One region of the Cellulomonas sp. NPDC057328 genome, then DNA from elsewhere that is predicted to be linked to it. Evidence: riboswitches for the same ligand, from Rfam matches in the RefSeq annotation. Region 1 holds a riboswitch; the other holds the start of a gene.
The links. Region 1 has a riboswitch for ZMP and ZTP ahead of purH (bifunctional phosphoribosylaminoimidazolecarboxamide formyltransferase/IMP cyclohydrolase). Riboswitches for the same ligand answer to the same signal wherever they lie in the genome.
Positions count from the first base shown of each region.

Region 2: another riboswitch for ZMP and ZTP. It lies ahead of glyA (serine hydroxymethyltransferase); the one in region 1 lies ahead of purH (bifunctional phosphoribosylaminoimidazolecarboxamide formyltransferase/IMP cyclohydrolase).

Region 1 covers NZ_JBHUZW010000054.1:13,296-20,165, forward strand. Annotated here, with positions in the region: gene ACFUMH_RS11265 (hypothetical protein) at 1-327, opposite strand, end outside; gene purN (phosphoribosylglycinamide formyltransferase) at 398-1,060, shown strand; gene ACFUMH_RS11275 (NAD-dependent epimerase/dehydratase family protein) at 1,134-2,105, opposite strand; gene ACFUMH_RS11280 (TetR/AcrR family transcriptional regulator) at 2,232-3,026, shown strand; gene ACFUMH_RS11285 (hypothetical protein) at 3,057-4,124, opposite strand; ZMP/ZTP riboswitch at 4,258-4,347, shown strand; gene purH (bifunctional phosphoribosylaminoimidazolecarboxamide formyltransferase/IMP cyclohydrolase) at 4,381-5,991, shown strand; gene ACFUMH_RS11295 (NAD(P)/FAD-dependent oxidoreductase) at 6,080-6,870, opposite strand, start outside.
Region 2 covers NZ_JBHUZW010000041.1:20,015-26,884, reverse strand. Annotated here, with positions in the region: gene ACFUMH_RS09565 (ABC transporter ATP-binding protein) at 1-328, shown strand, start outside; gene ACFUMH_RS09560 (ABC transporter permease) at 325-1,536, shown strand; gene ACFUMH_RS09555 (exodeoxyribonuclease III) at 1,596-2,408, opposite strand; gene ACFUMH_RS09550 (VOC family protein) at 2,481-2,960, opposite strand; gene ACFUMH_RS09545 (bifunctional methylenetetrahydrofolate dehydrogenase/methenyltetrahydrofolate cyclohydrolase) at 3,104-4,000, opposite strand; gene glyA (serine hydroxymethyltransferase) at 4,013-5,293, opposite strand; ZMP/ZTP riboswitch at 5,367-5,456, opposite strand; gene ACFUMH_RS09535 (MarR family winged helix-turn-helix transcriptional regulator) at 5,579-6,100, opposite strand; gene ACFUMH_RS09530 (DMT family transporter) at 6,140-6,870, shown strand, end outside.

The DNA.
Region 1 (6,870 bases):
CGCGGAGACGAGCAGGACCGCGACGAGCAGGCAGACGGCGCCCCAGGCGGCCGTCCGCGTGCTGCGGGCGATGCCCGCGGGGTCCGGCTCCGGCGGTGCGGGCCGCGGCGGGCCGCCGTGCGGACCGGGCGGGCCGACGGGTGCGCCGGGCGGCGTCGCGCCCTGCGCGGGCCCCGATGCGGGCGGCGTGCCGTGAGCGGGCCGTGCGCCCTGAACGGGCGGCGTGCCCTGCGGGGCTCCCGTGCCCGGCGCCGGCGGCGCTCCCGCGTCCTGCGGGGACGTCCCCTGCGGTCGGGGGTGCTGCGGCGGTGCCCAGGGGTTGCCCATGACGCCCATCATCCCGCACGGCTGGGACGCCCCGACCGCGCGTCCGTCGTCGCCGGTAGCCTCCGGGGCCGTGACCACCGCGCGCCCCACCCCGCCGCCGCCGTCCCCGCCCGTGCGCGGCGCGGACGGCACCCGCCGTGTCGTCGTGCTGGTGTCCGGCGCGGGGTCCAACCTCGCGGCGCTGCTGGCGGCGCACGACGACCCGGCCTACGGCGCGCGCGTCGTGGGGGTCGTCAGCGACAAGCCCGCGGCGGGCGGCCTGGCGCTGGCGCGTGCCGCGGGCGTCCCGACGGCGGTCGTCGCCCCCGCCGACTTCCCGGACCGTGCGGCGTGGGACGTCGCGCTGGCCGACGCGATCGGCGTGTTCGGGCCCGACCTCGTCGTGTGCGCGGGCTTCATGCGGATCATCGGCGCCCCGACGCTCGAGCGCTTCGCGCCGCGCATCCTCAACACCCACCCGGCGCTGCTGCCCTCGTTCCCCGGGGCGCACGGCGTGCGGGACGCGCTGGCGTACGGCGTGCGGGTCACCGGCTGCACCGTGCACCTGGTCGACGCGGGCGTCGACACGGGGCCGATCCTCGCGCAGGGCGTCGTCGCGGTGGAGCCCGACGACGACGAGGCGTCGCTGCACGAGCGCATCAAGGCCGTGGAGCGCGAGCTGCTCGTCCGCACGGTGGGCGAGGTGGCGCGGGGCGGTCTGCGCGTCGACGGCCGCCGCGTCGTCGTCGGCTGAGACCCGCGGGCACGGGCCGCGGCGCGGGGACGTCCCCCACGCCGCGGGACGTCCCCCACGCCGCGGGCGGCCCTCACGCCGGAGCGCGCTGCTCCCCGCGGTACGCCCCGAGCGTCGTCGCGACAACCGTGTCCCAGTCGGTCGGCGTCAGCCCGAGTGCGCGCCGGCTGGCGGCGTCGTCGGCCACGAACGGCTCGGCGAACTGGTAGCCGACGGCGTGCAGCTCGCGCATCATCGGCTGCACGACCCCGAGCGCCCGCACGAGGGGCAGCGGCACGGGCGCGACGCGGGGGACGGGCACCCCGGCGGCGGCGGCGAACCGGCCGGCCAGCGCGCGGTACGTCAGCGGCTCGGGGGTGGGGACGTGCCACGCCCGGCCCCACGCGGCGGGGGTGACCGCGGCCGTGGCCAGCGCCGCCGCGAAGTCGGGCAGGTACGCCCACGTGTGCGGCTGGTCGGCGGACGCGATCGGCCGCAGCGTCCGGCCCGCCAGCAGCGGTCCGAGCATGCGCGGACCGGCGTGCGCGTGCGCCTCCGCGCCGGGGCCGAGGTAGTCGCTGCCCCGCACCTCGGTGGCCCGCACGGCGCCCGCCTCGTGCCGGGCGAGGGCGTCCTGCCACATCCGGACGCGGACGCGCCCCTTGGTCTCGCGCGTCGCGAGCGGGTCGTCCTCGTGCATGTGGTGGTTGCCGGCGCCGTAGACGTAGAGGTTCGCCGCGGTGACGAGGACGGCGCCGGTGCGCTCGGCGGCGGTGAGCAGCGCGTCGGCGACGGGCGGCCAGTCGGTCACCCAGCGGTGGTAGGCCGGGTTGACGCAGTTGTAGAGGGCCGCGGAGCCGGCGGCGTGCCGCGCGAGGGCGTCCGCGTCCGTGCCGTCGACGCGGTGGTGCTCGACGCTGCCGCCCGCCGACGTGGTCGTCCGCGCCGCGGTGCCGGTGCCGGGGCCGGAGCGGGAGAGGACGTGCACCTCGTGGCCCGCGTCGGCGAGGTGCTGCGCGAGGGTCCGGCCGATGGGGCCCTTCCCGAGGACGGTGTGACGGGGCATGGCGGCCTCCGGGTGGTGACGAGAGCGGTGCTCTCTGTTGCGATCGATGCTCGCAGTGCCGTCCGCCGCGCGTCAAGAGCAGTGCTCTCGATTGCGTCCGGTGCTCTCCTCCGGCACGATAGCCGCATGCCCGACGCCCCCGCACCGCGCGGCACGCCGCGCGAGCGCGCCCGAGCCGAGCTCATGCACGACCTCCTCGCCGCCGCGCGGGCGCGGCTGGCGGAGGACGGCGCAGCCGGCCTGTCGCTCCGCGCCGTCGCACGCGACCTGCGCCTCGCCTCCTCGGCCGTCTACCGGTACGTGCCGTCGCGCGACGCGCTGCTGACCCTGCTGGTCAGCGAGTCGTACGACGCCGTCGGGCGCGTCTGCGAGGACGCGGCCGCCGCGTCCCGCGCCGCCGGGCACGTGCCGGCGCGCCGCTGGCTCGAGGTCGCGCGCGCCGTCCGCGCCTGGGCGCTGGCGGACCGGCACGCCTACGAGCTGATCTACGGCACGCCGCTGCCCGGGTACGTCGCGCCGCGCGACACCGTGGCGCCCGCGATGCGCGTGTGGGCGGTGCTCGTGGACGTGCTGGTCGACGCCGCCGCGGACGGCAGCCTGCGGCCCACCGGGCCCGACTTCGACCCGACGGGTGTCGTGACCCCCGACGTGCACGCGTTCGGCGCCGAGCGCGGCGGGTGGGGCGGCACGCAGGAGCCCACGACGCTCCGGGCGGGCGTGCGGTCGCTCACGCTCTTCAGCACCCTGCTCGGCGCGGTCAGCGCCGAGCTGTTCGGGCACCTGCGCGGCGTCCACGAGGACGCGGCGCGCGCGTTCGACGTCACGGTCGCGACCGCCGCGGCCGGGGTCGGGCTGCAGGTCGACCTCGTCGACGCGTGGGCGGGGCAGGACGTGACCGGCCGTCCGACCGGCCCCGCCTGACCCGGCGGACGGCCGACCCCGTCCGTGCCGTCAGCGCCAGAGGACGGCGCGCTCCGTCGCGTCGTCGGCGACGACGCAGCCGACCACGAGCCCGGACCCGTTCACCGCGGTCAGGACGGTCGTCCCGTCGGCCGCCGCGACGAGCCGCATCGCACCCCCGCGGTCCTGCACGAACGCCTGCTGGCCCTGGCCCGTGGGCGAGATCGAGCCGATCGCGCGGCCGCGGTCGTTGACGTCCGTCACGGTGCCGAACCCGCCGCCGGCCGGGCTCATGTCGCTCACGGCGCCCGCGCGCGACCAGCGCACCGGCCGCATGTCGCCCGGGGCGGCGTACGCGTAGCCCGCGGCGCGACCGGCACCGTCGACGGCGGTCGCGAGGCTCGACCCCGTGCCGTCGCCGAGTCCCGGCAGCCGCACGAGCCGCCCGTCGGCCTCCCACCGCACGGCGTGCTGCGTGCCGTCGACCCACGCGGCGCCGACCACCTGCCCGCGGTCGTTGACGTCGTTGGCGTCCGTGCGCCCGCCCAGGCCCTCGAGCGGCGTCATGACGCCCCGGCGCCACCGGAATGCGACCGGTTCGCCGCCGAACGCCCCGGACGAGCCGACGAGCTCGCCGCGGTCGTTGAGGCCGGTGACGACGACGAACGTGTGGTCGGGGCTGAGCGGGTCGAGCAGCCACAGCCGGCGGCCGTCCCAGAAGGCGGCACGGCCGTCGACGTCGCCCGCGACCTGCCCCCGGTCGTTGATGAGCCGCGCGCCGGTCAGGCCCCCGGGCAGCGGTGACACCCGGCCACCGCGCACGACGTGCGTCGTGGTGACGACGACGCCGTGGTCATTGACGTCCCACGCGCACTCGTCCACGCCCAGGTCCACCAGCCCGGCCGGCCGGCGCGCCGCGACGTGCGCGGCGGCGGCGTCGCCCCCGGCCGCCTGCCGGACCAGCTGGTGCGCGACGCCCTCGACGGCGACGGTGCTGGTTGCGCTGCTGGTCGTGGTGCCGGTCGGTGCGGTGCCGGTCGGTGCGGCGGCCGCCGCCTCCGCGGCGGGGACCGTGACGGCCAGCGCGGCCGCGAGCACGGCGGTGACGAGTGCGGACATGGTGCCCCCCGGGGTCCTCGCCCACCCGCCCCTGGGGTGGGCCGCTACCGATGGTGCGCCCGGGACGAAGCGGGCACAACGGTCGGTGCCGGAGTTCACCCCGCGTCCGCCCCCGCGCCCGGCCGCTAGACTCGACGGCGGTCGTGACTGGCGCAGGTGGAGGCAACCACCGGGGAGCGGCCGCAGCAGCCTCGACCGTGCACCGCCCGCCTGGGTGCCCGGCGTCCTCGTTCGACGCTGCCTCCCGGGAGACGCCATGTCCGACGCGCCCACGCCCACCGCCGACGCCACGCGCCGCCCCGTGCGCCGCGCCCTGCTGTCCGTGTACGACAAGACCGGCCTGGTCGAGCTCGCCACCGCCCTGCACCGCGCCGGCGTGGAGCTCGTGTCGACCGGCTCCACGGCCGCCACGGTCGCCGCCGCGGGTGTCCCGGTGACCCGCGTCGAGGACCTCACGGGCTTCCCGGAGTGCCTCGACGGCCGCGTCAAGACGCTGCACCCCCGCGTGCACGCCGGCATCCTCGCGGACACCCGGCGCCCCGAGCACCTCGCCCAGCTGCAGGAGCTCGGCGTCGCGCCCTTCGAGCTCGTCGTGGTGAACCTGTACCCGTTCACGCAGACCGTCGCGTCCGGCGCCGACGTCGACGCGTGCGTCGAGCAGATCGACATCGGCGGCCCGTCGATGGTGCGCGCCGCCGCGAAGAACCACCCGAGCGTCGCGGTCGTCGTCGAGCCGTCCCGGTACGACGAGGTCGTCGCCGCGGTCGCCGCCGGCGGCTTCACGCTCGCCGAGCGCACGCGGCTCGCGGCGCAGGCGTTCGTGCACACGGCCACGTACGACGTGGCCGTCGCGTCGTGGATGGGCAGCGTCGCGACGACGACCGACGAGGTCGACGGCGTGAGCACGGGCTTCCCCGCGTGGGTCGGCGCGACGTGGGACCGGTCGGACGTCCTGCGCTACGGCGAGAACCCGCACCAGCGGGCGGCGCTGTACACCTCCGGGCACGGGCCCGGCGGGCTCGCGCAGGCGACCCAGCTGCACGGCAAGGCCATGAGCTACAACAACTACGTCGACGCCGACGCCGCGTGGCGGGCCGCGCACGACCACGACGCCCCGACGGTCGCGATCATCAAGCACGCCAACCCGTGCGGCATCGCCGTCGGCACCGACGTCGCCGACGCCCACGCCAAGGCGCACGCGTGCGACCCGGTGTCCGCGTTCGGCGGCGTCATCGCCACCAACCAGGTCGTCACGCGCGCCGCCGCCGAGCAGATCGCGCCCGTCTTCACCGAGGTCGTCGTGGCCCCGGGCTTCGACGACGACGCGCTCGCGGTGCTGCAGCAGAAGAAGAACGTGCGCCTGCTCGTCGTCGGCACGCCGCCCGCCGGTGGGGTCGAGATGCGCGCCGTGTCCGGCGGCCTGCTGCTGCAGTCGGTCGACCGGCTCGACGCGCCCGGCGACGACCCGTCGACGTGGACGCTCGCCGCCGGCGAGCCCGCGGACGAGGCGACGCTCGCGGACCTGCGGTTCGCGTGGCGCGCGGTGCGGGCCGTGAAGTCGAACGCGATCCTGCTCGCCCACGACGGCGCGTCGGTCGGCGTCGGCATGGGTCAGGTCAACCGCGTCGACTCGTGCCGCCTCGCGGTCGAGCGGGCCAACACGGGCGACGTCGAGCGCGCGCGCGGCGCCGTCGCGGCCTCCGACGCGTTCTTCCCGTTCGCCGACGGGCTCCAGGTGCTGCTCGACGCGGGCGTGCGCGCGGTCGTGCAGCCCGGCGGCTCGGTGCGTGACGAGGAGGTCGTCGCCGCCGCGGCGGCCGCCGGCGTGACGCTGTACCTGACGGGCACCCGCCACTTCGCGCACTGAGCGCGGGACGAGGGGGACCCGCCGGGCCGGCGGGTCCCCTTCGCCGTTCCGGCCGTGGTACGGGGGTGTCGTCCCGGGGCCGCGGCGGTCAGCGCCGGCGGACCAGCTCCGCGAGCGTCGACGCGCCGTCGAGCGGGACGACGGGCAGCTCCGGACCGCCGAGCAGGCGCCGGGCCGCGCCGACGTCGCGCGGACGGTCGACCGTGAGCGCGGCCGTCACCGCGCCGTCGGCGGCGCGGGTCCACAGCACCGACCAGCCGCCGTCGGCGGGGTCGCCCAGCACCGTGGGCGCGTCGTCGTCGCCCCGCAGGCCGAACATCGTGAGGTCGTGCCCGAGCTGCGTCGAGAAGACGTAGGGCGTGAGCTCCGCGCCGTCGTCGTCGACGCCCAGCAGCCGGCGCACGAGCACGTCCGGCCCGCGCAGCGCCTCTTCCCAGTGGCCGCCGGGCACCCAGCCGTGCCGGGCCGAGCGGCGGCGGGCGACGTCGCCCACGGCCAGGACGCCGTCGAGCGGTCCGTCGGGGCCGAGCACGCGGTACGCCTCGTCCACCGGCACGGCGCCACCGTCGAGCGGGAGCGCGCCGGCGAGCCACGCCGCGGCCGGGCGGGCGCCGACGGCCACGAGCACGACGTCCGCCGGCAGCACCGCGCCGTCGGCGAGCCGCACCGCACCGTCCTCGACGGCGGTCACCGCGGCGCGCGTGCGCAGGTCGACGCCCGCGGCCGCGTACCAGGGCACCGTCAGGGCGCCCACGCGGCTGCCGAGACCCGTCACGAGCGGGGCGTCCCTCGCCTCGACGACCGTCACGTGGTGCCCCGCCGCCGCGGCGACGCCCGCGACCTCGGCACCGACCCAGCCGGCGCCCACCACGACGAGCC
Region 2 (6,870 bases), on a different contig from region 1:
GCGCGCGCTCGTCCGCGGGCCGCGCGTCATCCTCGCCGACGAGCCGACCGGCGCCCTCGACGTCGAGACGGGCCAGCAGATCATGGACCTGCTCGACGACGTCGCCTCCGAGACCGGCGCCGCGCTCGTGACGATCACGCACGACCTGGCCGTCGCGGCCCGGGCCTCGCGGCACTACCGGCTGGCCGACGGCGTGCTCGTCCCCGTCGACGTGGGCGGCGCCGGCCGCGTCGCCGACTGGGTCGGCGACGTGCCGACGCACCTGCCCACCGGGCGCACGCACGTGCCCGAGCTCGGCCCGTCGGTGCCCGCGGAGGTGCAGCGGTGACCGGGTTCGTGGGCGCCGTCGTCGAGGCGTGGGACGAGCTGCGCATCCACAAGCTCCGCGTGCTGCTCGCGCTCATCGGCGTCGCCGCGGCGGTCGCCGCGATCACGGGCGTGACCGCGGCGGTGCAGATGCTGTCGCAGGCGTTCCAGGAGCAGGGCGACCGCGACGTGGGCCGCCAGGTGACCGTGAGGGTCGACGCGTGGCCGCGCGGGGAGCAGTCCGCCGCCCCCGCCGCGCTGCAGGCGGAGTACGCGCGGGTCCTCGAGCGCTACGACATCTCGTGGGCGAGCCGTGACTGGAGCACGCAGGTGCCGTTCCGCTTCCCCGACGGCACGCGCCCGGCGGACGTGCGGGCGGTCGACCCGGACCTCGGCACGATGCAGCGCGTCCAGGTCACCGAGGGCCGGTGGTTCGTCGACGCCGACGTCGAGGCGCTCGCGCCGCGGCTCGTCGTGAACCGTGCGTTCCTCGACCGGCTCGGGGTCGCGGACCTGTCCGAGCCGGTGACCGTGCAGCTCGGCGACGTCGCGCCCGTGCGCAGCACGGTCGTGGGTGTGGTCGAGAACCGCTGGAGCGGGCCCGACTACCCGGCGGAGGCGTACGTCCTCTACGACCAGCTCGTCCGCTGGTACACGCCCGACGCCACACCGACGTACGGCCAGCCCGCGCCGACCCTGAGCCTGTGGGTGCCGCCGGAGATCGTCGACGAGCTCATGCCGCGCCTGCAGAGCGAGGTGGCGGCGGCGGTCCCCGGCTGGGACGTCAGCACGTGGGACAACCGCAGCACCGGCACGGCGATGCTCGACGGCGCGACGCGGTGGATCGTGCTGGGCGTCGGCGCGTTCGCGCTGCTGCTCGGCGGGCTGGGGCTGGTCAACATCGCGCTCGTGACGGTGCGGTACCGGATCCGCGAGATCGGCATCCGCCGCTCGTTCGGCGCGACGTCGGGCCGCATCTTCGTGGGCGTCCTGCTCGAGTCGGTGGTCGCGACCGTCGTGGCGGGGCTGGTCGGCGTCGTCGTCGCCGTCGCCGTGGTGAAGAACATCCCGGCCGACACGCTGTTCGGCGGCCTGCAGGACCGCCCGCCGTTCCCGGTGTCGGCCGCCCTCGTCGGCATGGCGTGCGCGACGGCGGTCGGGGCGCTGGCGGGCATCCTGCCGGCGACGGTGGCCGTGCGCGTCAAGGTGATCGACGCGATCCGGTACTGACCAGCGCGGACCGACCGGCGCGGACGAGAGGGCGGCGGCGACCGCCGCCCTCGCGCGCGTCAGAGGTCGTACTCGACGACCAGCGGCGCGTGGTCGGAGAACCGGGCGTCGTAGGTCGCGGCCCGGTCGACGGTGGCGGTGCGCGCGAGCTCGGCCAGCGCCGGCGTCGCGATCTGGTAGTCGATGCGCCAGCCGGCGTCGTTGTCGAACGCCTTGCCGCGCCACGACCACCACGTGTAGGGGCCCGGTCCGGGGCCGCCGAGGTCACGCCCGAGGTCCCGCCAGCCGAGCTCGTCGAACCAGCGGTCGAGGTAGGCCCGCTCCGCGGGCAGGAAGCCCGCCTTCGTCAGGTTGCCCTTCCAGTTCTTGATGTCGACCTCGCGGTGCGCGATGTTGACGTCCCCGGCCACGACGGCGAGGCGGCCACCGTCCTGCAGCTCGCGCATGCGGGCGGTGACCCGCTCGAGGAACGCGTACTTCTCGTCGATCGACGGCGTGCCCGCCGTCGCCGAGTGGATGTACGCGGAGACCACGGTGAGCGCCCGCGCGGGTCGCGCGCCCTCGGCGGGCAGCTCGAGGTCCGCCTCCACCCAGCGCCCGGAGTCGCCGGTGACGCCCGTGCCGAGGCCGATGCGCACGGCGCTCATCGGGAGGCGGGACGCGATCGCGACGCCGGCCCGGCCCTTGGCCTCCGCCTCCTCGTGCGCGAGGTGCCACGTGCCGGGCGCGAGGTGGTCGGCGAGGATCTCGTCCGAGCCGCGGACCTCCTGCAGCAGCAGGACGTCGGGCTTGCGGACGTCGAGCCACTCCTGCATGCCGCGGCGGAAGGCGGCCCGGATGCCGTTGACGTTGACGGAGGCGACGGTCAGCACCGGGACATCCTCCCCCACCCCACCGACAGCGCCGTGCGCCCGTCGTGCGGGCGCACGGCGCCGGGGCGGCCGTCAGGCCCCCGCGTACGCGGCCTCCAGCGGGGCGATCTCCAGCTTCTTCTGGCCGAGCATGACCTGCATCGCGCGCTGCACGCCGGCGGCGTCGGGGCGGTCCCACAGCTCGTCGAGCATCCGGGGCACGACCTGCCACGACACCCCGAACCGGTCCTTCAGCCAGCCGCACTGGCCGGGCTCGCCGCCGCCGGCGGCGAGGGCCTCCCAGTAGTGGTCGACCTCGTCCTGGGTGTCGACGACCAGGTACAGCGAGAACGCCTCGTCGAGGCGGAACGCCGGCCCGGCCGTGAGGATCGTCACGGCGTGCCCGTCGAGGTCGAGCTCGACGACGAACGGCTCGCCCTCGGGCACGTCCGGCACCCCGGGCGGGGCGGCGACGACCGACGTGATGCTGGAGTTCGGGACCACCGAGGCGTAGAACTGCGCGGCCTCGTGACCGCGCTCGGGGAACCACAGGTGTGTGCGGACGGCGCCCATCGTCGTGCTCCTTCGCTGCGTGCGGGGTCTCACCGGGGCAGACCCGGCGGCGAGCACGAAGTCATCGGCACGACGCCGTCGGGCACGACGAGGAGGGCCCCGGGCGCGCGTGCACCCGGGGCCCTCCGCACGTGGCGTACGCGTCAGCCGGCCGGCGACCCTGCGACGAGCCGCTCCGCGGTGTCGACGACGTTCTGCAGCAGCATGGCGCGGGTCATCGGTCCGACGCCGCCCGGGTTGGGCGACACCCACGACGCGACGTCCCAGACACCGGGGTCGACGTCGCCGACCACGCGGCTCTTGCCGGTCGCCTGGTCGACCGCGCGCGAGACGCCCACGTCGACGACCACGGCGCCCGGCTTCACGAGGTCGGCCGTGACGATGCCGGGCACGCCGGCGGCGGCGATGACGACGTCCGCGTGCCGGGTGTGCTCGGCGAGGTCGACCGTGCCCGTGTGCGTGAGCGTGACCGTCGCGTTGATCTCCCGGCGCGTCAGCAGGAGGCCGATCGAGCGGCCCACCGTGACGCCGCGACCGACGACGACCACGTCGGCGCCGCGCAGCTCGACGCCGTGCCGGCGCAGGAGCTCGACGATGCCGGCAGGCGTGCAGGGCAGCGGGGACGTGACGGGCTCGTTGACCCGCAGCACGAGCCGCCCGAGGTTGGTCGGGTGCAGGCCGTCGGCGTCCTTGGCCGGGTCGATGAGCTCGAGCACGCGGTGCGTGTCGATGCCCGCGGGCATCGGCAGCTGCACGATGAACCCCGTGCACGCCGGGTCGTCGTTCAGCCGGCGCACGGCCGCCTCGATGTCGGCCTGCGTCGCGTCGGCGGGCAGGTCCTCCCGGATGGAGGCGATGCCGACCTCGGCGCAGTCCTTGTGCTTGCCGGCGACGTACCAGCGCGAGCCGGGGTCGTCGCCGACGAGCAGCGTGCCGAGCCCGGGCACGACGCCGCGGTCCGCGAGCACGGCGACGCGCTGCTTCAGCTCGGCCTTGATCGCCGCCGCGGTGGCGGTGCCGTCCAGCTTCTGGGCGGTCATCGGTCCCCCCGCTCAGTACTGCCGCAGGCCGGCGTACAGCGGGAACGCCTCGGTCAGCTTGCGCACACGGGCGCGCAGCGCGTCGACGTCCGCGCCGGAGCCCTCCACCAGCGCCGTGGCGATGATGTCCGCGACCTCGGTGAACTCGGCGTCGCCGAGACCGCGGGTCGCGAGCGCGGGCGTGCCGATGCGCAGGCCCGACGTGACGCGCGGCGGGCGCGGGTCGAACGGGACGGCGTTGCGGTTGACCGTCACGCCCACCGAGTGCAGGAGGTCCTCCGCCTGCTGGCCGTCGAGCGCGGAGTGGCGCAGGTCGACGAGCACGAGGTGCACGTCGGTGCCGCCGGTGAGGACGGACACGCCGGCCGCGGCGACGTCCGGCGCGGTGAGGCGCTCCGCGATGATGCGGGCGCCGTCGATCGTGCGCTGCTGGCGGTCCTTGAAGTCGTCCGTGCCGGCGACCTTGAACGCGACGGCCTTCGCGGCGATCACGTGCATGAGCGGGCCGCCCTGCTGGCCCGGGAAGACGGCGGAGTCGATCTTCTTGGCGTACTCCTCGCGCGACAGGATGAAGCCGGAGCGCGGGCCGCCGATCGTCTTGTGCACGGTGGAGGACACGACGTCGGCGTGCGGCACCGGCGACGGGTGCAGGTCCGCGGCGACGAGGCCGGCGAAGTGCGCCATGTCGACCCAGAGCTTGGCGCCGACCTCGTCCGCGATCTCGCGGAACGCCGCGAAGTCGAGGTGGCGCGGGTACGCGGACCAGCCGCCGATGATGACGTCGGGGCGGTGCTCGAGCGCCGCCTTGCGGACCGCCTCCGGCTCGACGCGGAACGTCTGCGGGTCGACGCCGTACGCGGCGACGTCGTAGAGCTTGCCCGAGAAGTTGATGCGCATGCCGTGCGTCAGGTGGCCGCCGTGCGCGAGGTCGAGGCCGAGGATCTTGTCGCCGGCGCTGATGAGCGCGTGCAGCACGGCCGCGTTGGCGGTCGCGCCCGAGTGCGGCTGGACGTTGGCGTGCTCGGCGCCGAACAGGGCCTTGGCGCGGTCGATCGCGATGGTCTCCGCGACGTCGACCTGCTCGCAGCCGCCGTAGTAGCGGCGGCCGGGGTAGCCCTCGGCGTACTTGTTGGTGAGCACGGAGCCCTGCGCCTGCAGGACGGCGCGCGGGACGAAGTTCTCGCTCGCGATCATCTCGAGCGTGTCCTGCTGGCGGGCGAGCTCGCCGTCGAGGACGGCGGCGATCTCGGGGTCGAGCTCGGAGATGTTCTGGTCGAGCAGGCTGTCGCTCATGCTGGGCTCCTGTCGCAGTCAACCGTGCGGGCGCACCGGGCACCCGCACACACGGAGTGCCGGTGTGGGGTGACCGAGGGGCCCAGGCGTCCGACCCGTTGGTCCAGCTGCTGCGTCGCTCCCCGGTGGTGACCCACCCGTTGCGCCAGTCACGACCCGCACAGCCTAGCAACGGGACGGCCCGCCGCCGGGCCGTCTCACGACGCGGTGGCCGCCTCCCCGGGACCGCCGTCGCGGGGCGCACAGGTGCCCGGGACGGCGGTCTCACGGGCACGACTGCGCTCGTCACGACGTCGGCGGCAGGTCCTCCAGTCGCGCCAGCCAGCGCTTGAGCACGTCCTCGAGGACCTCGGCGTCGCCCGGGTCGAGCATCGCGAGCAGCCGGTGCTGGTTCGCGATGTGGTCGGTGAAGGCGGCGTCGATGACCTCCCGCCCCCGGTCGGTCAGCTCGACGACGCGGCCGCGGCCGTCGTGCTCGCTGACGCGCCGCCGCACCAGCCCGGCGCCCTCCAGCCGGTCGACGCGCTTGGTCATGCCGCCGCTGGTGACCAGGGTGTGCTCCGCGAGCTCGCCGCACGAGTGCGCGTACGGCTCCCCCGCCCGGCGCAACGTCGCGAGGACGTCGAAGTCGCCCTCGGCGAGGCCGTGCTGCCGGTAGACGGCGACGAGCTCGTCGGTGACGCGGATGGCGACGCGACTCAGGCGTCCGAACACGCCCTGCGTGCGCACGTCGAGGTCGGGACGCTCGCGGGTCCAGGCGTCACGGACGCCGTCGACGAAGTCGGGGGGCAGGTCGGCGCCGGTCACGCCTGGATCTTATCTTCCCCGTCAGATAACTTCTCTTCCGTGGAAACTACCTGGCGCTGGTCGCTCGTCGCCGCGCTGGCCCCGATCTCCTGGGGCGCCGCGTACTACGTCACGCGGCACACGCTCCCCGCCGACGCCCCGCTGTGGGGCTCGGTGCTGCGCGCGCTGCCCGCCGGTCTCGTCCTGCTCGCGCTCGCGCGGCAGGCGCCCCGCGGCCGCTGGTGGTGGCGGTCGCTCGTGCTCGGCGCGCTCAACATGAGCGCGTTCTTCGTGCTGGTCTACGTCGCCGCGCAGCTGCTGCCGACGTCGATCGCCTCGACGGTCATGGCCGTCGCGCCGTTCGTCCTCATGCTCGTCGCGTGGCCGCTGCTCGGGCAGCGGCCCCGCGCCGCGGCCGTGGCCGGCGCGGTCGTCGGCCTCGCCGGCGTCGTCGCGATGCTCGTCACCGGCGCCGTCGCGGTGGACCCCGTCGGCGTGCTCGCCGGCGGCACCGCGATGGTCATGTCGTCCGTCGGGTTCGTGCTCGCCACCCGGTGGAAGGACGACGTCGACGTGCTCGCGTCGACGTCGTGGCAGCTCGTCGCGGGCGGCCTGCTGCTCGTCCCCGTGGCCGTCGTCGCCGAGGGCGCTCCCCCGGTGCTCGACGCGCGCGCCTGGGCCGGCATCGCGTACGTCTCCCTCGTCGCCACCGCGCTCGCCTACGTCGCGTGGTTCGGCGCGCTGCGTCGCCTCCCCGCCGGCGCCGTCGGCCTGGTCGGGCTGCTCAACCC